Regions from separate parts of the Paenibacillus sp. FSL R10-2748 genome, predicted to be linked through region 1. Evidence: predicted binding sites of a transcription regulator. Region 1 holds the regulator's gene; each other region holds the start of a gene.

The links. The regulator Rex, encoded in region 1, represses fermentation and respiration genes when NADH is low (regulators of the CRP and FNR family bind a similar motif). The targets are predictions, from matches to a motif close to TTGTGAAATATTTCACAA.
Region 2: a site for Rex is predicted at 1,604-1,621, ahead of NSS66_RS12220 (formate/nitrite transporter family protein). Genes of this name have one in related genera too.
Region 3: a site for Rex is predicted at 5,567-5,584, ahead of lpdD (prenylated flavin chaperone LpdD). Genes of this name have one in related genera too.

What each region holds. Positions count from the first base shown of each region.
Region 1 is NZ_JBBOTK010000002.1:393,173-401,661, forward strand. Features, by position in the region: gene NSS66_RS08310 (cell wall elongation regulator TseB-like domain-containing protein) at 1-334, opposite strand, end outside; gene NSS66_RS08315 (amidohydrolase) at 372-1,673, opposite strand; gene NSS66_RS08320 (redox-sensing transcriptional repressor Rex) at 1,660-2,313, opposite strand; gene dinG (ATP-dependent DNA helicase DinG) at 2,358-5,225, opposite strand; gene NSS66_RS08330 (tetratricopeptide repeat protein) at 5,383-6,015, opposite strand; gene panD (aspartate 1-decarboxylase) at 6,098-6,481, opposite strand; gene panC (pantoate--beta-alanine ligase) at 6,474-7,412, opposite strand; gene panB (3-methyl-2-oxobutanoate hydroxymethyltransferase) at 7,409-8,308, opposite strand.
Region 2 is NZ_JBBOTK010000003.1:491,089-499,577, reverse strand. Features, by position in the region: gene NSS66_RS12225 (molybdopterin-containing oxidoreductase family protein) at 1-322, opposite strand, end outside; gene NSS66_RS12220 (formate/nitrite transporter family protein) at 696-1,529, opposite strand; gene NSS66_RS12215 (FAD-dependent oxidoreductase) at 1,918-3,279, opposite strand; gene NSS66_RS12210 (glutathione peroxidase) at 3,671-4,147, opposite strand; gene NSS66_RS12205 ((2Fe-2S)-binding protein) at 4,235-5,038, opposite strand; gene NSS66_RS12200 (ABC transporter ATP-binding protein) at 5,051-5,944, opposite strand; gene NSS66_RS12195 (LLM class flavin-dependent oxidoreductase) at 6,182-7,195, opposite strand; gene NSS66_RS12190 (AI-2E family transporter) at 7,300-8,463, opposite strand.
Region 3 is NZ_JBBOTK010000004.1:159,884-168,372, forward strand. Features, by position in the region: gene NSS66_RS13790 (S8 family serine peptidase) at 1-5,429, shown strand, start outside; gene lpdD (prenylated flavin chaperone LpdD) at 5,735-6,082, shown strand; gene NSS66_RS13800 (hypothetical protein) at 6,094-6,681, opposite strand; gene NSS66_RS13805 (DUF4190 domain-containing protein) at 6,905-7,276, shown strand; gene NSS66_RS13810 (hypothetical protein) at 7,370-7,573, shown strand; gene NSS66_RS13815 (DUF1540 domain-containing protein) at 7,764-7,916, opposite strand; gene fabV (enoyl-ACP reductase FabV) at 8,215-8,489, opposite strand, start outside.

The DNA of each region.
Region 1 (8,489 bases):
CATCGACTCCGTTCTTCAGCAACTCGGTGTGAACACCGCTATTATCTGCGACAGGTACGTTAGGTTGTCCTTCCACTTTTTGAAAAGGAACCCACACCATTATATTTTCATTCTGTGCATTTTTCCCTTGAACCACCCAATATACCTGATCCCACACAGACTTCCATGTTTGAGTCGTGCTAACCAGACCACCTGATTGCTTGGCCTTAATGATAGCGGCATTTTTCTCAGCCACCTGGTCTTGAGTAACATAGGAATAATACCAGAAAATGCTGACCAGGATCAGTATCACGGCCAAAATGGCGACCGCTATCCATTTTTTCTTATTTTTCAAACCTGTGCTTCCTCTCTAAGGGGATGTGACACCTAAATTAGCGCGACAGCAGCCCTTCAAAGGCGGCTTGTGCCTCATGTTTGATACGTTCCTCGTCCATAGTCAGGCATTCGCCGTTTTTCACAACCTGGCGACCGTCTACCCACACATGAGCCACGTCCTTGGCGCTTGCAGAGTATACCGCATGGGAAATAAGATCTGTACGCGGCAAGAAATGTGCCTGATTCAGATCCAACGCGATAAAGTCAGCCTTGTTGCCTGCTGCCAACGCTCCTACTTCTTTTAAACCAATCGACTTTGCACCGTATTCTGTTGCCAGACGCAGCGCTTCACTTGCAGGAACTGCCGTAGGGTCACCGGATACACCCTTGTGAATAAGTGCCGCCAGACGCATTTCCTCGAACATATCCAGGTTATTATTGCTGGCAGGACCATCCGTTCCGAGAGAAACAGTAACCCCTGCACGCAGCAATTCAGGCACTCTGGCCACACCACTTGCCAGCTTCAAGTTGCTACCCGGATTATGCGAAACCGCTACACCACGTTCAGCCAGTAAAGCTATTTCTTCGTCGTTCAAATGAACGCCATGGGCAACAAGCGAAGGACGGGAGAAAAAGCCAAGCTTATCTAAGTGTGCAACTGGACGCAAACCGTAGTCGCGTACGTTTTGCTCCACTTCGGCGATCGTCTCAGACATGTGCGTATGCAGTGGCAAGTCCAGATCATGCGCAGCTTGTACGAATTTTTCAATAAACGCAGGTGGACATGTGTATGGCGCGTGCGGAGACATCATCGTTGTAATACGCCCGTCTGCTTTACCATGCCAGTTACGCGCAAAAGTCACGGCCTCAGCCAGCTTGATTCGCTGTTCTTCTTCCGAGCAAAGTCCAATTGCTCCACGCATCAGACTTGCACGAATACCTGACTCTTCAGCTACACGAGCCACCTCATCCATATGATCGTACATATCCAGGAAGGTCGTTGTTCCACCTTTCAGCATTTCCAGCACAGACAAGGACGTACCCCAGTACACGTCCGTAGATGTAAACTTGGCTTCCATAGGCCACATTTTCTCCTGAAGCCATACTTGAAGTGCCAAGTCATCTCCATGCCCACGCAGCAGAGACATCGCCGCATGACCATGAGTATTAATCAGACCAGGTAAAAACAATAGCCCCTTACCATCGATCGCTTCCGTCTCTTCCTCACCCGCAGGCAAAGTTTCGCCAATATAAGTAATACGGCTATCCTCCACAATCATAAAACCATGGACTACCCCAGCTTCTGATCCATTTACGGCAAAAGAGCCGTTTTTAATCATCCATTTATTCACTGTCATATTGTGTTTCTTCCTTTCCGTCCTCCAAATAATAAGCGAGGCTAAGCAAATCAGTTGTAAAGTCTGTGGCATGAATCCGAATGTTGGCCGGTGCCTTGAGAGTAGTCGGTGCAAAGTTCAGGATCGCTCCAATTCCGCTCTCAATAAGCCTGTCAGCCACGTGCTGTGCTTCAAAATCAGGTACGGTAATAATCCCGATTCGAATGTTTTTTTCTTTCACAGTCGCTTCCAGTTCATCCATCGGTTGAACGACCAATGTATTGATCTTGGTCCCTACCTTATCCGGAAACGCATCAAATACTGCGACAATCTTCATATTGTCTTTTAAATAAGCGTTATAATTCGAAAGGGCTTGCCCCAGATTACCCGCACCGACCAATACGACATTAATTTGCTGGTCGATTTTCAGGATATGGCGTATTTTCTCAATTAAATAAGAAACATCATAACCGATACCCTTCCGACCAAAATCTCCAAAATAGGCGAGATCTTTACGGATTTGGGCCGGGTTCAAATCTAGCCTCTGTCCCAACTCTTGAGAAGAGACCGTAGCCACCTCCCGTTTGTGAAGTGCATTCAGATAACGTAAATATACGGGTAACCTCCGTACGACAGCCTCTGAAATTTTATCTGATTTCATACTTGCTCCCCCTAATTGTAACGAACATACTTAGTGTCCGTCCGTTATGCCTCTGTCTCCGGGGCGGATTGGAGCCATTCGGCGATGCGGGGCACCATTTGCTCCGATGGCATATGCTCCATTTTTGGTCCCGGTAACGAGTACAAAAAGTGCTTTCCGTAATAGGATTCGATCACACGCGTATCGTAAACGATAACGACCCCGTGGTCGCTCGCTGTACGTACTAACCGACCAAATCCCTGTTTGAAGCGAATGACCGCTTGTGGTACAGACAGCTTCATAAATGGATTCTTCTTCTGCTGCTGAAGCAGCTCGCTTTTTGCCTCCAGCAACGGGTGATTCGGCGGTTGAAACGGCAAGCGAACAATGGCCAGACAAGTCAGAGCCTTTCCTGGAATATCGACGCCTTCCCAGAAGCTGCTGGTTCCCAGCAATACAGAAGCTTTGGCTTCCTGAAAACGGCGGGTTAGCTTGCTGCGACTCCCACTGTCCACACCTTGTCCCAGCACAGTAATTTCGCTGGATGCTAAGGCCTCTTTGAGCGGCTCATACACTTGCCGGAGCATCCGATAGGAAGTAAACAGAACGAGCATTCTCCCCCGCGTCGCCTGAGCAGTCGCTCCTAGAGAGCTAACGAGCATATCTACAAAGTGTGCATCTCCTACACTGCCCTTCACGCTTGGGAAATCCCGTGGAATGACCAGCAACACCTGATCCCTGTAATTAAAGGGTGACGGGAGCTGCGAAGTCATCAGCCGCTCTTGATCTGCGGCCTCCTGCAAGCCGAGCTGATCGATCATGTACTGAAACGACTTATCTACCGATAAGGTAGCAGACGTCAGAATAATGCTTCTTTTTTTGTCAAAAAACATTTCTTTCAACTGGCGGCTCACATCGACGGGCACCGCATAAAATTGCAATGATTTACTACGGAATTGCCCACTCGCTTCGAGCCAGTATACGGTTGTTTCATCATCGAGTCGGATAAAAAAGCGCAAATTTTCTCGGATTCCCGCCAAATCCTTGAGCAGACCCGTGATATCTGTAATAAGGCTATCTGCCGCATAATCGTCATGTTCTTCCTTGACGTCCAGCATCAGCTTGTCGCCCTTACGCAAAATTTCGCTCATCGTTACATATAGCTGATTTTCCAAAGCCCCCGCCTGATCCCACTTTGCAGGCTTGGCCGAAGGTTTGAGACGGGAAGAAAACTGTCCTGTTTCACCCGGTGTCGCATCGCTTCGCTCTGGCAACATGCCAAACAGCTTGTCGCTTAGCAGGTCCCAAGTTTCCTTAACCTCTAACACGAGCGGATACATCTGGTCGATGGTTGAAGCCCAATCCGCCGACTTCTCGTGCCCCGATTTTGCCAACTGTTGACGAAGTGAAGGCAGTTGTCCATTCTTGCTGTCTTTGAACAGTCGCGTCAGTGTATGCACGAGTGTGAAATATTTCATATGCATACCTAGGTGCTTACCAGCTACTTCCTCCAGGTGATGGGCTTCATCAATCACCAGATGTTCATAGCTCGGCAACAACTGGTGACTGGCTTTGACGTCTGTGAACAACTTAGAGTGATTCGTAATAACGACATCCGCTATCCCTGCTTCATGGCGTGCACGATGATAATAACATTTGCGGAACCATGGACAAGAACGACCAAGACAGGACTCTGAATCACTCGCCACCGTTTCCCAGAAATCCCCTCCACGGTTGCTCAGATTCAGTTCTTCATCATCACCGGTTTCTGTTAGCGTCAACCAGACGATCATCTGAGCCGCTGTAATTAAGTCTTCCTTCGGTGTCGCGAAGTCTCTTCTGTTTATTTTATGTTCAAACTTACGCAGACACAAATAATGTCCCCGACCCTTGAAAATAGCAGCCCGGAACGGAAACGGAATCACCTTGGTCAGCATAGGAATGTCGCGCTCGCGTAATTGCTCCTGCAGGTTGATCGTATGTGTACTTACCATAACGCGCTGTCCTTTTTTTACACTGTGATACAGCGATGGGAGCAAATAACCGAGAGACTTTCCTGTTCCTGTACCTGCTTCGATCAGCAGATGCTTGTCTTCACTCAGTGCCTGATTTACACCCTCAATCATCTGTATCTGCGCCTCGCGCTCCTCATATTGGCTCAAGGATGAACGCAAATTGTCCCGCACATCATCCATGTACTCCTCAAAGGAAACACCTGAAAGTGGATTCGGGTCATCTTCTCTACGCGGTGCAGCTAGCTCCGTCCAATCTTCCACTTTTAGCGCAAGTTGACGAAAAAACTGATGTCCCTCCAAATCCTGAATAGGATCAAGCTCTTTCTCTTCACGCACCCCATCAAGAAACCATCCAAGGTCACTGTCTTCCTCTGCAAACAAATCACTAAGCCGCTGTATCGTTATCAGAGGTAATGCTTGAAGCTCACCCAGACACTTTAAAAACACCTCAGCCGTAGCCAACGCGTCGCTGTCTGCTTGGTGAGGGCGATCATGCGCCAGCCCGAACTCAGAAGACACAAAACCCAACTGATACGAAGATAGCGATGGAAACATAATTTTCAGAAAATCCATTGTATCCAAGATTCTTCCGCTAAACGGCAAATATCCGCACCGATCCAGAGCGTTTTGCAAAAAATTAAAATCAAACGCCACATTATGACCGACCAGCACAACATCGTCCAGCATAGGCACGAGCTCCATCATCATTTCTTCAAGTGCAGGAGCATCCTTGACGTCATCGTCTGTAATTCCGGTCAATCCAGTGATAAAAGGTGGAATAGATCTGCCAGGGTTCACATAAGAGCCGTAAACACGGGAAATGCTGTTATCATGATCTATAATTGCAAGTCCGACTTGAATGATGTCATCCGCGGACTGGGTGCCTGTCGTTTCAAAATCCAATACCGCAAATTTCATTCGGGCTTAATCCTTTCTTATGACACTTACAAAAATAATAACTCTATATATTAGCATAGCAGAAGATCGCCTGTTTGGAAATTAAGACAGCCAAAAAAGACGATGCACACGCCGCCTGAGGAGGTGGGCATGCATCGTCTTACTCGGTGTCTGACAACTACATCCAGGTCATCATGGAGCTGTCGTATCGAAGCATTTCGGTACCGGACAAACAGGCTTCCATATTGTGCAGCGGCTCGGGTAACGCAGGATCGAACTGATGTGCGAGAGCAAAACATTTTTGCGCCTCCTCTACGTCAGCCTGCTTTGCCAACAGACAGCCTAGCGCATTATAGATGACCGCCTTTAGTCCTGCCTGCTCAGTCAGGTCCAGCACCTTCTGAAAATGGCATACAGCCTCTGCTGGATCATCTAGTTGAAAATAGGCCATTCCCATATACATGCGACTCTGCCAGCTGTTCGGAAAATGCTGTAGTACCTGCTCAAATTGTTGGATCGCCTCAGGGTACATAAGTAATCGATAATACCCTTGCCCCCGATTAAAAGCTGGCAGCTCTTTTTCAGGCAGCTCAGTGTCAGACATATCGGTCTCTGCGGAAAATCCGGCCGCACGCAAGCAAACCATTTTTTCCTCAAAGGCCAGCCACTCATCCATAATTCCGTCACTCATTCTCCGCAGCAGACTCCAGTGCTGTAGCAGCTCCTGCCTGCGGGAGCCCTGGGCTGATGGGTAATGCTTCACGATATCATCTAACATGCTGTTCATTTCTGCGAATACATGCTGGAACATGTGCATCCCGCCCTTATGAAAGATGGATTAATACACTCACATTTTTCGCTTAAAAGACGGGTTTCATCCGCACTCCCATTCATTACATGATCGTCGCGTGTACTTCTTTGTTCATCGTTTGGGCTGGTTTATTATGTTCATCAACAAATACCACTGTTGGTTTGTATGTTTTGGCCTCTTCATTCGACATGGAAGCATAGGAAATAATAATGACTGTATCACCAGGCTGCACCAAACGGGCTGCCGCACCGTTGAGACAGATCACTCCGCTCCCACGCGGTCCGGGGATAACATAGGTTTCCAGTCGAGCTCCATTGTTATTGTTTACAATTTGAACCTTTTCATTCTCCAACAGATCCGATGTCTCCATGAGATCTTCATCTATAGTGATACTCCCCACATAGTTCAGGTTAGCTTCCGTAACGGTAGCGCGGTGAATTTTGGATTTCATCATAGTTCTAAACATGGGAAAGCACCTCCGCCTTCTGTATTCTTATATTGTCAATCAGTCGGGTATTGCCAAATTTCACAGCCAGCGCTACGATGACGTCTTCCTGAACATCACATAGCCGTTGCTCGGGAAGAAGGGGCTCCAGACCGGGAAAAGTTAATATTTCAATGTAATCAATGTCTGCTAAAGGAGAGGAAGTAATGGTGGACTCCACCATTTGATGTAGCTGACGAATCGTAATTGTGTTTGTTACAATATCTTCGCTCACTTCTTGCACCTTACGCAGTGACTGGGACAGCACCAACGCCTGCTCGCGCTGTTCTGCACTTAAATACACATTACGGGAGCTGAGGGCCAAACCATCCGCCTCTCTAACGATGGGACAAGGTACGATAGTCACGTTCATATTGAGATCAGTCACCATCTGCTGGAGCACAGCAACCTGCTGCGCGTCCTTCATTCCAAAAAAGGCCAAATCAGGACCTATCATGTTAAAAAGCTTGGCTACCACCGTAGTCACACCATCAAAATGGCCGGGACGGGAGGCACCGCACAAGCGATCTGTCAAAGCGGATACACGAATTTTGGTTTGGGTTGGTTGTGGATACATTTCTGCTACAGTTGGCAAAAATACAATATCCACGCCCTCGCGCCGTGCTACCTCCAAATCACGAGCTTCATCGCGGGGGTAGCTTTCCAGATCTTCATTCGGTCCAAATTGAATCGGATTTACGAAAATGCTAAGCACCACCGTATCTGCCATTTCACGCGCCTTGTGCATCAAGCTCGCATGTCCTTCATGCAGGTATCCCATTGTTGGTACAAAGCCGACTTTATGTTGCTGTAAAGAAGCAGAATCGTTTATTGTTTTTGCTCCGTTTGTCCCAAGCTGCCGACGTTCAGCAATAATCTTGCGCAGCTGAGCCACTTCTCTTACGATGATCATGACCGAGATTCCACCTTTTCCTTAGCTTGTTCCTGTGTCTGTCCTTTTGCCTTACCGTATAGGGATTCCACAACGCGGTCATCCGCGCTGAACACATGCTCTGCGGCCGGAAATGCCCGCCCTTTCACATCACTCACATACTGCTCAATGCTGCTGCGGATCAAGCCGCCTACATCGGCATAGGTTTTAACAAAGCGTTTGCTGAAATAAGGCGATGCGTACTGAATCAGATCGTGATAAACAAGTACCTGACCGTCACATCCACGTCCAGCACCAATTCCAATGGTTGGAATGGAAAGCTCTTTAGAAATCGCTGTTGCCACTTCCTCAGTTACCAATTCCAGTACAACGCCAAAAGCACCCGCCTGCTCCAGCGCCTTGGCGTCCGCCATCAACCGGCGTGCGTCCGCTTCGTCCTTGCCTTGAATGCGATAGCCGCCAATTTGATTAACCGATTGCGGAGTAAGCCCGATATGTCCCAATACAGGCACACCTGCCTGAACAGTTGCTTTTACGACATCGGCAATTTCAGCTCCGCCCTCCAATTTAACAGCATGCACATGTCCTTCCTGCATCAGACGGCGGATGCCCTGAAGACTTTCTGATACGCTGCTGTGATATGTCATAAAAGGCATGTCCGCTACGATAAATGTATGTTCCGCGCCTCTTGCGACTGCCCGGGAATGGTACACGATATCATCCAAGGTTACAGGGATGGTTGAATCGTAACCAAGAACTACGTTACCCAGCGAGTCACCTACGAGAATCATGTCAATTCCCGCCTCCTCGGCTATTTTAGCCGATGGATAATCATAGGCGGTCAGCATACTGAGCGGAATGCCCTCTTGCTTCATTTTTTTCATTTTCACAATATTCAGTGCTTGTTTTCCTGCCATTGCGAATGGCTCCCTTCCATCTTTTTTTGGCACAAAAAATAACCTTTTATGAACGCCTGTACATCTGCGTCATCAAAAGGTCCGAACAGCCAAAAAAGACACTCATTTTGAGATCGTCCCTTCTGTCTCGGTCCTGTTCGGCTCAGAGCAGAATCCAACGTAACCTTCAAATGAAGTTATG
Region 2 (8,489 bases), on a different contig from region 1:
CCCAGCTAATTCGTTCAAACTTCCCTTCTCCTTTGGGGCCTATACGTTTCAACGGATAGAGCACCCGATCAGGATCATATACCCGCTCCGTCATATTGCGAACTTTGTTACAAATAGCGCCTTTGGTAATAGGATGATCCGGGTTCCCAGTGACCTTGACTATCTTTCCATTTTCCTTGTGAAGCAGGAGCCCACACGTATCCGGGCAATCTAACGGGCATACAGCCGGAAAAATACCGTCCTGCTGCTCCGTCATCCGCTGTCCCCTCTGTAAGTCTTGTTGAAGCGTGGCCTCAGGAGGCGCGCTATTGCGATGATCCATAGTGTTGATGCTCCTTTCCGTTACCGTTTCCAAAAATTACACTGATCTTATCATATCCACAGCTTTGGCCTATGGCAAGAGAAGGATTTTCCCACACAGCCGCTCTCCAAAATATTAAAAAAATCCGTCTGCTGCATAGAGCAAAACGGATTTTTTTAAGAATCATAATTTTTTTCGACATCCTGTTTCATCATATCTTACCGAGGGTAAAAGAGATCAAGGCATTATGGGACGAGAGCACACTCATCCTCCATGCCAAATCATGGACCACTCCCAAAAAAATCCGCCATGACAGGTTTCGTTCCCCCGGGCCTGTCATGGCGGATTTGCTTTGTTTATTGCTGTTTAAAGTGCCGTAATTAAGCAGGATCACTCAACGGATTTGATGTGCAACCGAAGAAGTAGTTGGAGATTCATTCACTGGATGTGCGTTGGCTTGAGGCTTTTTCAAATAGGCCAACCAGTAGGCTCCAGCCACAAACAGGCTACCTCCTACCAAATTCCCCAGCCAGACCGGAATGAAGTTCATAACATAATCTGCCCATGAAAAGTGGCCTGCAAAGATAGCCGCCGGAATGAGAAACATATTGGCAACAACGTGCTGAAATCCAATAGCGACAAAGGCCATGGTCGGGAACCAAATCCCCATAATTTTGCCGCCAATTGAGTCTGTGCTATAAGCCAGCCATACAGCCAGTGCTACGAGCCAGTTACATCCTATACCCGATATAAAAGACTGCAAAAAGCTTTCATGTAGCTTATGTCCTGCCATATCCACCACTTTGTCCAGGTAAGGGCCCGTTTCTGTCAAACCCAGCACATGGCCAAAGAAAAATGCAACGAATAACGCACCCGCAAAATTACTGAGCGTAATAATCGCCAAATTACGAAGCATGGCCCCTGTCTTAATCCGTCCTGCCCATCTCGCCAAAGGAACCGCCATCATATTGCCGGTCAGCAATTCTCCGCCGGCGATCAAAACTAATACCAGACCTACAGGGAACACCGCAGCTCCAATAAAGGTGGCAATGCTTCCCCATTCTTTAGGCGCACTTGCAATAACACGTATATCCAGCAAAAACCCGAGTGCAATAAATGCACCTGCCAAAAATCCCAGTACCACCGCCACAGTCCACGGGTTGTTCGCCTTGGCCACTCCTGTTTCCACCGTCTTTTCGGCAATTTGCCCCGGTTTATAGCTCGCCATATGTCCCCGCTCCTTTAATATCTTTTCACTAAAATGTTCTTCTTTCATATTTTATTTAAAATCAGTGATTATGTTTGTGAAAAAAATCACTTTATCAAGCATTAAAAAAACAGCCCTTGGAAAAAGGACTGTCTTTTCTGTATTATTACATCTACTGCGCTACTACGCGCTTTGCATTTAGTTGTATTCTTCCTTTTCAACTGCTCTCAAGAACCAAATAACTCCACCGAGGCCTACCAGCGCTACGACTACAAGAAAAAGGATATAAAACAAATCCATAAGCTACTTACCCCCTAATCCTTATGCTACTCTATATTGTACTATAAGGATTCGTCCATACGTCTCAGATTGTTGACAAACTTATGAACAATGTCACAGACAAACCGAATTATACAGTAACTGGGTTCCGTTCGGATATTGTAGGCAATGCTTGTAAACCTGCTGCGTTCAGGAAATTCCAAGGCTTGTTATAATGTGGCTGGAAGAAGAAATCGACAAAGGCCAACTGGTCAATGGTCATATGATTTTGAATGGCTACGGATAGCGTGTTAATGGATTGCGTCAAATCCACCTTCGACATAATTTGTGCCCCCAAAATTCTCCGTGTCTCCTGCTCATATACCACTTTCAGTAATACCTTTTCGGAGGTTGGCATAAATTCAGGCCGGTAGCTGTCCTCAATGGTTACAGCTTCTACAGTCATGCCTTCGTCCGTTGCCGCCGCTTCCGTCATGCCTGTTCCTGCAATATTGTCTTCGTAAATTTTGATACCCGAAGTTCCTTGGGTTCCCATGTAGGCAATGGTTGGTTGTACCAGATTACGTGCTACCAGCGTACCCATACGAACTGCGTTGGTTGCCAAAGGGATATAAGCCGTTTTGCCTGTCGGATTATAGCGGATTGCACAGCTGTCACCTGCTGCAAACACGTCCGGGCAGCTACTTTGCATATAGTTATCCACAATGATCGCACCGTTAGGCAACATATCTACCTGACCTTTGAGCAGATCCGTTTGAGGTCGGAAACCGATGCAGAGAATAACAAGCTCTGTTTCATATTCTCCTTTAGAGGTCACGACTTTACTTACCTTACCGTTCGTACCCTCAAAACGACTCACCGTCTCGCCAAGTACCAGCTTAATGCCATGCTCCTTCAGGGAACTTTCAATCCGGTCTGTATACTCATGGTCCAAATACTTATTCAATATACGATCAGCACTGTCGATCAGTGTTACATTTTTACCGTTCATTTGGAAAGCTTCTACCAGTTCAACACCAATGTATCCAGCTCCGACAACTGTAATGTTCTGTACATGCTGGGCTTTCTCAATGATATCATTCGAATGATTATAGTTTTTACAGAGCAAAATATGATCAAGTTCAATGCCTTCCAGCTTCGGAATAATAGGCCATGATCCTGTGGTCACAATTAATTTATCAAATGTGTCTGTAAATTCTTCACCTGTTTGGAGATTACGTGCATGCAGCGTCTTGCCTGCCGTATCCACACTCGTTACCTCATGAAGCATCTTGGTCTCTACACCCAAGTCAGCCAGTTGATCTGGAGACGAATAAAACAGTCCGTGCGGATCTTTGACGACACCACCTACGTACAGAGCAATACCACAAGATAAGAATGAAATATTATCATTACGCTCATAAACGGTAATTTCGGCATCTGGATAACATTTAGCTGTGTTGACGATAGCTGCCGTGCCTGCGTGTGTACATCCGATAACTGCTACTTTCATGTTAAATTCCTCCTTGGTGTGTGGGCATAAAATGTATAATAATTGTGAATAGTTTCACGTAAACAGCTCGTTAGCGTTTGTGATTTATTTCACTTCATGCGCTTATTATAGTGTGATATTTTTCACATTACAATAGCTTTTTAAGATATTCACAATTTGTCCACATTTAAAAAAGAAAGGATATACGAGTTCAGTCGTTTGCTGAAATGTTTCTTTGCTCCATCCAGTTTTCCCTGTAAGCCTCCTGATTATGCCCTTGGAATCGACCTTCACATGATGCAACACACCTTAGACAAATGCATATGTAGAGAACAAAAAAGGTCCGTTTCCCGGAGACATTCCGGAAATCAGACCCTTTTTAAACATATACGTTGGAATTAAAGCGAAGCTACTATAGCAATTGCTCAATAGCTGCTTTCATCGCTTCAGGTGACTCCTTCGGTTCAAAACGACCCACAGGTACACCTTCACGATTCACAATGAATTTCGTGAAATTCCACTGAATTGTCCCATCTTCCTGTTCTCCAGGCTGTTGCTTTTTTAAATATTCAAACAGAGGCGCTGTATCCGGTCCGTTGACGTCCACTTTGGCGAATATCGGGAAACTAACCCCATAATTCAATTGGCAAAATTCAGCCGCTTCCTCGCTGCTGCCCGGCTCCTGACCGCCAAATTGGTTGCAAGGAAATCCTAATACAACTAATCCCCGATCCTTATATTCGTCATAAAGCTTTTGCAAATCCCCATATTGAGGGGTAAGTCCACATTTACTGGCGGTATTCGCAATAACCAGCACCTTACCGGTGTAAGTATCCAGAGAAACCTCCTGATTCGCTGGTGTTACGGCATTATGTGAATAGACAGACATACAGCATCCTCCTTCGTGTCGCTTGGTTTAGGTTACATAACCTATTTTAACCAAAACGTGACGGACATGCCAACATCCACAGTGACTTTACCGTGATGCCATCACTTCGAGTCTGCGTTCTTCGCGTTCGGAAGCGGACATTTTTGGGCAAGCATAACAATACCGCTGGCCTCCACCTGTCTTGTAATATTGGCAACAGGACGGTTTCATGTAGGTATTTTCACCGGGGCGGTAAGGATTGTCTAATTCAATGAGACGAACCGTAAACGGATTTCTTTTACGCCCGAATACCTCTCCCTCCAGCTCACGTGTCACATACATATAATCTTGTTCAAAGCGCTCCACATCCTGAGGATCAGTCAACGATGGCTGTACTCTATCCTTAAAATACAGCAATGTCAACGGAAACTGTCCCCACATTTGCCCAATAGATGCGCTCCCCACTGCAGCTATTGCCTCCAATATGGGCCGCATCTGCAAACTGTAAAAGTCACGTAACGCTTGCTGAGCCTGTCCGGAAGAATGGTCATCCCCATTGTTCCGCGTATTGTCCAGCTCTGTTAGGTCGATGACCTGGAGGCTAATAGAGGGATATTGACCTTCATAACAAATATGAAATCTGAGATTGGAAACGGACAGATCCAAACGGCGTTCACACAGTGACACCATAAAATGCTGTGCAAACACGAGACCACGCAACTGGTTCACAAAATAAACGGCTGCGGTTAAATCGTCTTCAGCACGCAGAAGATCGCCGTAATACTCCATCACAGAGCGGATTTTCTCTGGTTCAAGCCATTCGGCCACTGGGCCGGAATATACTGCATCCTCCGGCGTGACTCTCACTATTTTCGCTAATTGCTCAAGCTGATTGTAATCCAGTGGTCTCATGGTATGTCCCCTTTAACCTCTTGCCGCTACTTGTGGTCTGGCATCACGTCGCTCGGCAACAGAACCCACGGGTTGCTTCTCTTCCACATTCATTTCCTTTACTGCTTGGCTTACCGCTGGCTGTCCAGCCAAAGCATATGGAAGACAGAGCGGTACACCCGTACGAGGATCTGTTACAATATCCGCCTCAATCCCGAACACCTCGCGCAGCACATCAGGAGACATAACCTCAGTTGGAGTTCCTACCGCCTCGGCCTTCCCTTTTTTGATCGCAATCATATGCTGAGCATACCGGGCCGCATGGTTCAAATCATGTACGACCATAACAATGGTGCGCTCCGCCGAAGTATTCAGATACTCTAGCAAATGCAGCACTTCCAGTTGATGCGCCATATCTAAAAATGTCGTCGGCTCATCCAGAAACAAAATATCCGTATCCTGCGCAAGCGCCATAGCAATCCAAGCACGCTGACGCTGACCGCCAGAAAGCTGATCAATCGGACGATCGTGGAACTCACTCATTCCCGTTACTTGAATGGCCCACTCTACCATTTTGCGATCTTCCGCTTTCATGGAACCAAAGCCTTTTTGATAGGGAAAACGTCCGTAAGATACCAGTTCCGTCACGGTTAATCCTTCCGGTGCAGTCGGATTTTGTGGCAAAATAGCCAGCTGTTTAGCTACTTCCCGGGTGGATTGCTTATGAATGGATTTACCGTCAAGCAGAACACTGCCGCCCTTAGGATTCATGATGCGAGCCATCGTCTTCAGAATGGTGGACTTGCCAGAACCATTTGCGCCCACCAAGGCTGTGATTTTCCCTTGCGGTATTTCTACGTTCAGATCTTCTACAATCAATCGATCTTCATAAGCAATATCCAGATTTGCCGTTTTCAGACGAAACATTTGGAATCATCCCTTTCCCTTATCCAATATATATAGTCACGGGCTTAACGCACGACTTTCATCAAAACTTCATTCTATCTTTATATAATAAAGATATTGATAATCATTATCAAGTGTTTACTGGTTTATTTCCTATATCATACAGTGCATATCATCCAATATTCCCTCAAAAAATTCAAAAAAAGATCACAGCTCCTCGAAGCTGTGATCTTTTAAATCCGGCGAATCGCATTATGACTATACAGAAGACAGTCCAAATGCTTCAGCCATGAGACGTATAGATTTCATTTTGGCATCAAAGTCGTGAATAATGCTCGCAACCATGATCTCCTGTGCATTATAGTCCTTACTTAATTGCTCAATCTGACGCTTCACCTGTTCGGGCGAACCGACCACCATACGTTTGCGATTCTCACGAATACGCATCCGGTCAAACGGCGTATACGGATACGCCAGTGCCTTTTCGACGGAAGGTGTTCCAGCGGAGCGCATTCCCTGCTCTAATAGTACAAGAGACAAGTCCATACTGGAAGCCAACCGATTCGCCTCCTCTTCGGTGTCCGCACAGATCGCAAATACGGCAACAAGCGAACGCGGTTGGTCACTATGCTGGGAAGGCTGGAAGCTTTCCTGGTATTCCTTCATAGCCCCTGTGCCGCCTTCACCATTAATGAACTGCGCAAACGCAAAGCCCACGCCACGCTCGGCTGCCAGACCTGCGCTATCACCGCTGGAGCCGAGCAACCACATTTCCGGTACAGTTTCTATGAGCGGCATCGCCTGTAGCGAACCGAAACGGTGATCATTGCCTGTGCTGTCATGTAAATAAGCTAACAGGTCATCCAACTGCTCAGGGTATAGATCTACGCCACCTCGCATTTTGCCTTCTTGCAGTGCTCTGGTAGCAATGGGCATTCCTCCAGGCGCTCGTCCCAGACCCAGATCAATGCGTCCCGGATACAACCCCTCCAGCACACGAAAGTTTTCCGCTACTTTATAAGCGCTGTAATGAGGCAGCATCACACCACCCGACCCCACTCGAATGGTTGAAGTCCGGGCGGCCAGATGTGAAATCAGTACCTCCGGACTGGACCCTGCAAGATTTGCGGCAGAATGATGCTCTGATACCCAAAAGCGATGATAACCCAAGCGTTCCGCCTCTATAGCAAGCTCAGCGGTCTTTTGTAATGCCTGCGCATGCGTCATGCCTTCCGATACCGGAGATTGGTCAAGAATGCTGAGTTTTATCATAAAAGTCTGACCTTTCTATTTTGGAATAAGGATAGGCATTAATTATAGCACGCGTAGCCACAGTTACCCAAGAGGGGGCCATATCAATTTTATAGTGGAAAATTTTATTTCTCGTAAAGACTTGCGTTCTCTTTATCCGCCTCATAGAGATGCGAACGCTTTTTAAAGAAACTATACAGATGTGTAACGATTACTTTCAAGACAGCATATCCCGGAACCGCCAGTACAATTCCCACCACACCAAACAAATTGCCTGCGGTCAGAATAACGAAGATAATCGTGATCGGATGTACTCGAAGAGATTTGCCCATAATTTGTGGAGAAATAAATTTACCCTCAATGAGCTGTACGACTGTCCATACGATAACCATCTTGAGCAGCATAATCGGTGAAGTGACCAAGGCTACAATTAACGCAGGTGTAATGGCAATGACGGGACCTAAGTAGGGGACAACGCTCGTAAAGGACGCAATGACTGCAAGCGTCAGAGAGTAGTCTAATCCAATGATTAGATAACCAATATACAAGAGCGCCCCAATACAGAAGCTGACAATAATCTGCCCACGAATATAGGAACTGACCTGATGGTTCATTTCAGTCATAATGCGATCTGTTTCTTTACGAAACATAGGCGGGAGCATTTTCAGGATAAACTGTGGCAGCTTGTGTCCATCTTTTAGCAAGTAGAACAAAATAAATGGAACCGTGGCAATCGCAAGTACCGTTTCTGTAACCACACCCAAGAAGCTGCCCACACCCGTCCATGCATTATTAATAAAACTAGATAACTTTTCAGAAGCTTTGGAGGCCAGCTCAGATGGATTAATTTGAATGGTGTTCTGGAACTGGTTTACAAAATCGCTGCCGATCAGTTTCTCGAATTGTCGTTGTACTTGCTCGCTATAGGCAGGGAAATTCTGGATAAGCCCCTGTATTTGATCGCGGATTACAGGTACCACCGATGTAACCACAATCGCAATAACCCCTATAATGAGCAAAAACAGTACAATAATGGAGTATATTCGTTTCACCTTATTGCGCTCCAGTACATCAACCAACGGATTGAACAGATAGTACAACACGCCGGATAAAATGACAGGGAGAATTATCGTTTTCAGCAGCACCATGACAGGTGTGAATATGTATGAAATTTTGGTAAGCACCAAGATATTCAAGCCGATCAGCAGCAGTACCAGCAGGAATAACACAAACTTGTTGTTCAGAAAAAACTTCTTGAATCGGTCTTTCCATGCCGGAGTTATTTCCACACCACATTCCCCTTCTCTTTACACAA
Region 3 (8,489 bases), on a different contig from region 1:
TTCAACCTGCTTTGGCGAATAACACACCGGATGGCTCCAAGCTGGAGCTGAAATCCGCCTCGCACAAGGTCACGACCGCGAAGGTATCCCCGAAACTGACCAAACAGTTTGAGGAGAATAACTATGTTACCTATCTGGTCAAATTAAAAGAACAGGTAGACACCAACAAGGTTTCCAAAAATGCACTCCAAAAGGCCTCACTTGAGAAAATAACACCTTCCGCTGCCAAAATGGCTGCGCGCAGCCATGTGATCAGTTCTCTGCGTGAAACGGCTTCAAGAACCCAATATGGGCTTGAAAATTATTTGGATAAGCAATCAGAGAGCGGCGGAGTGAAGGAATATAAAAGCTTTTTTATTGTGAATGCATTGGCTGTAACAAGCACCAAGGAGGTGCTGGATCATATTTCGCAGTTGCCTGAGGTCGATAAAGTCTTGCCGAATGAAACGCGTTATCTGCAAAAGGTGACGGTTGACAAGCAAGCAGAGGGAGCAAATGCCAAAACGGCTGAAACAGCCACAGCAGCAACGGCGAAGTCTGCAACGGTAGAGAAGGCTGTAGAGCTGGAGAAGGACGATGGCAAAACATCGGCTAAGCCTGGCAATGCAGGTAAGAACGCTGTAGACCCATCTACGGTGGAATGGAACATATCCCATATTAACGCACCACAAGTGTGGGAAAAGGGAATTGACGGAACCGGAATCGTGGTTGCCAATCTGGATACAGGTGTAGATTATACACATCCGGCCCTTCATCGTAAATGGCGGGGTTTGGACGCGGCAGGCAATGTCGTGAATCCCGAGCTGAGCTGGTACGATCCGCATAGTCATGCGACGCTTCCGGTCGATCAGGAAGACGATTCCCATGGTACACATACGATGGGCACGATGGTCGGCTCTGAGGAAAACGGAACGAACCGAGTTGGCGTTGCTCCTGGTGCGAAGTGGATTGCGGTTCGGATTTTTAATCCGGAAACGACGGATGCAATTATACTGGATGGCGGTCAATGGCTGCTTGCGCCAAAAGATGCCCAAGGGAATCTTCATCCCGAGCTTGCTCCAGACGTAGTGAACAACTCGTGGGGAGGTGGACCGGGTCTTGATGAATGGTTCCGGCCTGTGGTTCAGGCATGGCGGGATGCTCAAATCTTCCCCGAATTCTCCGCAGGTAATACCTCTCTTTCCAATCCGGGCGGACCTGCCTCGGTAGCCAATCCGGCAAACTATCCGGAATCCTTCGCTACTGGAGCCACGGATAGCAATGATAATCTGGCCAGCTTCTCATTGTTAGGACCATCACCCTATGGTGAGGTGAAGCCAGAAGTTTCCGCACCGGGTGTTAATATCCGGTCATCTGTCGCTGGTGGCGCCTATAAAGGCGGGTATAACGGTACTTCCATGGCGGGACCTCATGTTGCGGGCCTTGCAGCTCTGTTGCTGCAAGCGAATCATTCGCTTACCGTAGATCAGCTTGAGGAAATTTTGATGAACACAGCTACACCGCGCACGGACAGCACATATCCTACTTCGCCAAATAATGGCTACGGACATGGTGTTATTAATGCGCTGGATGCAGTCGGTTCGGTCATGCAAGGTCTGGGCTCCGTGTCTGGTAAAGTTGTAACGGGGGGCGACGATCTGGAAGCACCTGTTCTCGAGCATACACCGCCCGCAGCGGCATTCGAGGGTATTGATATACCTCTGACTGCTCATGTAACGGATGATGTCGGCGTGACAGCCGTTGAGGCATTTGCCAAAACAGCAGGTACGTCAAACTATGTATATATTCCGTTAGAACGGACCTCCGGCGACAGCAAAGATGGTACATATCAAGCGTCTATCCCGACTTTTTTGGTGGACAGCGCTGGTCTGGAATACTATATTCGTGTAAATGATTATGGTAATAATGGATTTGAAACTGAAGTATACAAGGTTAAAATCTCCAAAGGCGTAAAACCAGGCTACACACAAGACTTCGAAAAAGACATTGCCGGTATTAATATCGGTGGACAGGGCAGTGTTTGGAAATGGGGAACTCCGACAAGCGGCCCTAAAAACGCACATTCGGGTACAAAGGTCATCGCGACTAATCTCGAAGGCCAATATCAGGCCAACTCCAACAGTTATTTTATGGCCCCTCCGATTGATCTGACCGAGAGCTCAAAAGGGGCACTGGTCAGCTTCAAGCATTGGTACGATCTTGAAAACAATTCTGATTTCGGCAAAGTGTACGTAGCAACCACAAACAATCAGAATGCGTTTGAGCAGGTATTATCGTTTACCGGCACCAGCAACGGCTGGAAAACACAATATCTTGATTTGCGGGCATTCGCGGGTCAAAAGGTATACCTCCTGTTCAACTTTACGAGTGACAATACGGTTGTGAAAGATGGCTGGTATATTGACGATCTGTCGATTCAGGAGCCAGACACCGTTGCACCTGCTGCGCCGAGCAATTTGACTGCTGAAGCAGATACTGTGGGCAACGTTACACTAGCATGGAATGCTTCCTCCGATGAGGATGTAAAGCAGTACAAGGTGTATCGTTCTACCCAATCAGGCAAAAATTATACTTCCATCGGTACAACCTCAGCACTGACACTCACAGATACCATCACGGTCGGTGGAGCAACCTATCATTATGCAGTGGCGGCTGAGGATTATAGTGGCAATGAAGGAATCAAGTCGAATGAGGCTTCTCTGAGAGTAGACGTGCCGGATACGCTGTATAGCGATCATTTTGACGGCAGCTCGGATAATGGCTGGACTCATTCCGGTACCAAGGATGAGTGGGAACGCGGCATTCCCAAGGAAGTAGGACCAGAGAGCGCAGCGTCCAGACCCAATGTGTGGGCAACCGATCTTGATAGCAATTATGAGAACGGAGCTGAATTTTCGCTGGTTTCTCCCAAAATTAATTTGCAGGCTGTACGCAACGCAACACTGACCTTCAATCACTGGTTTGAAATTGAGGCCGGCTATGATTACGGTTATGTGGAAGTGTCCAAAAACAATGGCGACACGTGGAGCGAGCTGGGCAAGTTCTCTCACAACACGAACGGGAAAAAGTGGACTCCAGTTTATTACAATCTGGATAGCTACACCGGCAATGAGATTCAAATTCGCTTCCGTTTGAAATCGGATAACAGTGTGAACAAGAACGGCTGGTACATTGACGATTTCCGTGTGCTGGGCATTCCAGCTACGACAGTGACCAAGGACATCGTACCTGAGTCGAATATCAAGCTGGAAAAAGCGGAAGAACAATTCCCGCTGTACAAAATTACAAGCACTGAAAAGAGTGAATTCCAGGAGAAAGTGAAGCCGGCAGAAACAACGGTGGATAGTGGACGTGTCGGGCTCGACAGTCTTCCAGCCAGCGCTACGGTTACGGTATTGGAAACCGGACGTTCGGTGAAAACGGATCCGACCACGGGCAAATACAGCTTCACCCATGTAGCGGGCGACTATACGCTGAAGGCTGAAGCCTATGGTTATGTGCCTCAAACGAAAGCAGTCACGATTGAGAATAACAAAGTCATCAGAGCAAACTTTAGTCTTCAGGCCGTACCTCACGGTACGATTCACGGGGTCATTACCGACAAGCAATCCGGTGAACCGATCCAAAAAGCGAAAGTGTTGGTGCTGGAGGATGCGCGTATTGCTCCGGTAGAGACGAATGAGGCTGGAGAATTTACGCTGGACGTGCTGGAAGGAACATACACATTGTCCATTTCAGCTGAGAATTATTATAGTGACAGTGTATCCGTTACTGCTCCTGCGAACGGTAGTGTGGAAGCGAATGTCACGTTGAAACCTTTCATCGGGTTCCAGGGAGGCATTGCCTACGATGACGGGACAGGAGAAAATGCTAGAGCCTTTAACGCGGCAGGCAATTCATGGGCAGTCAGAATGACGCCTGAGTCGGAAGTGGCTCAAGTGACAGGAGCATCGCTTTTGTTCTGGAACTCTGCCTTCCCGAATCCGGGAGGAACGGCATTCCAATATTCTGTCTATGACGCCTCCGGTGCGGCAGGAGCGCCTGGACGATTATTGGCTGGTCCATTCGACGGGACTGCCGTGCGGGACGAGTCACAATGGACGACGGTGCAGCTTCCAGAGCCGGTGACGGTTCAAGGTGACTTCTACATCGTATATACACAGTCTGCTGTAGGCACACAGTCGCCGGGTCTTGCTACAGATGAGAGTGGCCCGAATGCACTTCGCAGCTGGCAAGGTGTAAGCGGCGCATGGAGCCAATCACCTGAGGAGGAAGGGAATTACATGATCCGGGCTATCGTCAGATATCCGGTGAATGCTCCAACGATTACGACTCCTACGAAGGCTACGTATACGCAGGAAGAGTCGATTACCGTAACAGGAACTTCCCCGGCAGAAGGAGCCGATATTCAGCTCTTTAACGGTAAGGAGCTGGCTGGCACAACGAAAGTGAAGGATCGCCACTTCAGTTTGTCGGTTGATCTTCAACCAGGAGCTAATCCGCTAAGTGTTCAAGCAGCGGTATACGGCAAATTAACGGATCGTTCCGAAACGGTGGTTGTGACACTCGATCAGACTAAACCGGGTCTGATCCTGACTTCACCTGATGAAGGGGCCCGTACAAACGCGGGTGTAGTCAGTGTAGTCGGTACCGTGTATGACGAGTTCCTCACCGAATTGACGATTAATGGTGAGCCCGCTGAATTTGGAAGTGACGGCAGCTTTAACAAGCGGTTGCTTATCAACGAAGGTGAAAATCAAATTACGGTGACGGCCAAGGATCTTGCCGAAAACGAAACAAGTGTTACGCGCTCGGTGTATGTCGATACAGCTCTGCCGAAGCTTGAAAACATTAGCCCTGCTGAGGATGTGCGTATTACTCCAGGGCAGCCGGTACGAGTATCCTTTGACAGTGCATCCGGTTTGGAGGCGTCCTTCCATGTGGAGCTGCCTTTCAACCTGTCCACTTTGGGCCGCAACGATATTCCATTAAATGAAACTTCGTCAGGCCACTATGAAGGTACTTATTTCACTTCATCTTCTCTGAATCTGGAAGGCGGAGTCATCGTGATCCGGGTAAGGGATGCAGCGGGAAATGAAGTGGAGACGGAGGCACCGGGAAGATTGTATGTAGCCAATGGTGGAGGACAGAACCCTGATCCGAATCCATCCAATGAGAAGCCGGTAGCCATTATTCAGGCTAATGAATCAGCTAAGAAGAACAAAAATGTACAATTTAACGCCAAAGCTTCCCGTGATGTAGACGGTGAGATCGTTAGTTACAGCTGGAATTTTGGCGATGGCGATACGGCGGTCGGTTCCAAGGTGAAGCATAAATTCACCACAGCTGGAACGTATACCGTAGAGCTAACGGTGACGGATAATGACGGCGCAAGTGGTAAGACTGTGCATACGATCACGATCCGTTAGCAGCCAGTAGGAAAGGAAATGCTTCTTTTAGAATAACAATGAAGGCCCACAGCAAGCCACGGTTTATAGAGGCTGCTGTGGGCCATTTTTAAATTGTCGAACCGTTCAAGAAGCGGTACAATGAGTAGAACTCTATAAAGTGAATCGTTTCACAATAGAGGATTTTGCAAAAATCTAATAAGCGATTTTCAATAAACGATATATAGATCGAAATGGTCTAGTTCGTCTATATATTGCACTTTGGAGCGACTGGAATCGAATTTTGCAAAATCCTGAATAATATTTTTTAGCAGGAGAGGATCCTATTGATTCATTTGCAAAAAGAAAGCGGACGTATCCGTCTTGTGCTGGATGCCTATTTTATGGGGGAAGATATCATTGTACTCATTTCAGGCGGTGATCAGCCTCATTTGGGAACGATTACAGCAGGGGCCAGACTCGAGCCTATTCAAACTGTGCAATTGCAAAATCACAAGGAGTTTTATATTACCGAAGAAATTGCAGTTCGCTTGCGAAAAGAGTTTGCAGGCAATTTTGCCATTTGCTGCGGGGCACATTTGGATCATGCAACCAAGGATGAAATCCGAGTGCTGACAGATATGGCTATACAACTGGGGAAAGAGCTCATTGGAGAACTCAAGCAAGAACGCTAGTAGCGACCTTTTTAAGTGAACTCCCGAAAGAGCAGATTGCGATATGGGTACTTACTAAAGGGATACTTAAAAAGCAATGCAAAGCCATCATCCTCAATTTGTACAGATTTCAGCGCAGAGGATGGAATCAAACTACGGATCATGACATGAACTGCACGCTGGTCTTGTCTGTTGATCGCTTTGGCAAAGGCAGAAGCAAAACATGGATTGCGTGCCAATTCGCGATACAGCGGAAAAACGGCTTTTGCAATGGCGCGATGAACTCTCGGCTCAAACGTAAACTGCACAGTCCCCGGTGGAATCGTCGTTCCATTCGTATAATAGAGCATCGGTGGCTGAGCTAAAAAGGAAATAAAGTAGCCGATGCCATTCGTGCCTAAGCCTTGTTTGGCGGCAAATGGTGCTACTGAGCAGAGAAGGGATTTCATCCGATCCAAATTGCCCTGAACGACAGCTCGTGACCATTGAACTGCAAACGCACGGCGAGTTGCAATAGCTTTGTAAAATGGCAGCATGGCAGTGGAAATTATCCTAAGTGTGTTTGCATTTAAACGTTTGTGAGGCGAGCCCTTTCTGCGGGATGTTGCACGATATAGCATAGCTCCGACCTCCTTGGCAGGATGCTCTCATGGAGCGCAATTGATCTGTAACAGGTACAATACTGTATGCCCGGTTACCTCAAAAAGTGCTAATATCGCTAGGTTTCTTCTTTTTAACGTTCTAATTTAAAAATTCGAAATAAGTACTGTCCTGATTTGTAAGATTGTGGTACCCTAGAACTTATATAATTGCTATTTTTCGTATTGGAGTTGAATTTAACAGATGAGTGATTTGTACAAGGAGCCTCGATCTTCCGATCCTTTTCAGGAGACGAACGATTATAACGCCCCATTTAACCCGCCCCCAGTAGTTCCACCTACAAATAGTAAAGCTGTTGCCTCGATGGTGCTCGGGATTTTATCTGTTGTCATTCCCTATATTGGGTTGATTATCGGAATTGTGGGTATTATTTTGTCCAGCCTTTCCCTGAAGGAAATTAACCGTCATGGCGAGCAAGGCAGAGGTATGGCCATTGCTGGATTGGTATGTAGTATTATCGGTACACTGATTTATACACTGATCATCATTTTTATAGTTATTGTTTTTATTGTAGCGGCCTCCAGTGGCGATCCGGATATTTTTTCAGACATTTAATCAATTGAAGAATGCTTGAGTCAGACAAACCATTCACGATTTGACGATTGGATGCTATGATAAAAGGAGTCCAATGAAGGAGAGTGAAGCCATATGGCACGTACTCAAACACAAAAAGCGTTGAGCAAGGCAAAACGCGCTGGAATCTATTGCGCGGCACAAAGCCGCAAAACGAATGACCATTATGGCGAGATTTCACAGCACATACGAATGAAGCCGACCAAGCAAGAACAATTACAGAAGATCAAGCACAAGAAGCGAATCGTTCAGAGCGACGCTTCTTTTTTTTGTCTTTAGAGAGAACAGCAGTGTCCTTTTCGGCTTGGATTTATAAAGTAGCAGAGAAATGATTGTATACAAGCGAATAGCGTTTTTCTGTACCGAAAAAGGACTTGATAATAATTATCATTCTTGTTAGAATATCATAAGAAAGAAGGAACCCGGGCATGGGCTCCTTCATTATAAAACTAGGCTTGAAATCAAAGATTTACTTGGCTTCGAAGGTTTTGCAGTCTGTTTCTTCAGACTTGTGAGTGTCTTCAGGTCTGTTGCTTACGATGTAAATGGAGCTAGCGCTGCATTTATTCTCTTGGGCCCAGTGCGTACATGAATTGACTTCACACAGAACGTCTTTTGCCATGTTGTACACCTCCTTATATGGATGTGGTGGGCTGAGCAAATATAATCACGGTCAGTCAAGGTAGGACTTGTCCAACTGTGTTTACCCTCTTGTTAGGAAGAGGGACTTTGCTATGCCTACTTGTACAATATCAAATGAATTTTAAAATTGCAATGTTTGCTTCTTTTTGCAGTTCGAAGCGGACACAAGTGTCCCTTTTAATTAAAAAACAAAAGCTGTCCTCCATGCAGAACGAAATGTTTCTCTGCTGGAGAACAGCTTTTTTTGTTTTTCTGACATAATGACGATATGAAAAGACTTAGCGCACGTTAGGAATATTTACGATGGGATCGATGTCAGCATCATAGTCTACGCCCTCAAACTCAAAGCCGAACAGTTGGAAAAATTCGTGACGATATCCTTCAAGATCTGACAATTCGTAGATATTGTTGGTCGTCAGCGCCTCCCATATCTTCTCAACCTCTGCCTGTACGTCTTCGCGCAGTTCCCAATCATCAATACGAATACGTCCTTCTTCATCTACAGGAGTTTCTGGTGCGTACAGACGCTCAGCAAACAGGCGGTAGCTCTGTT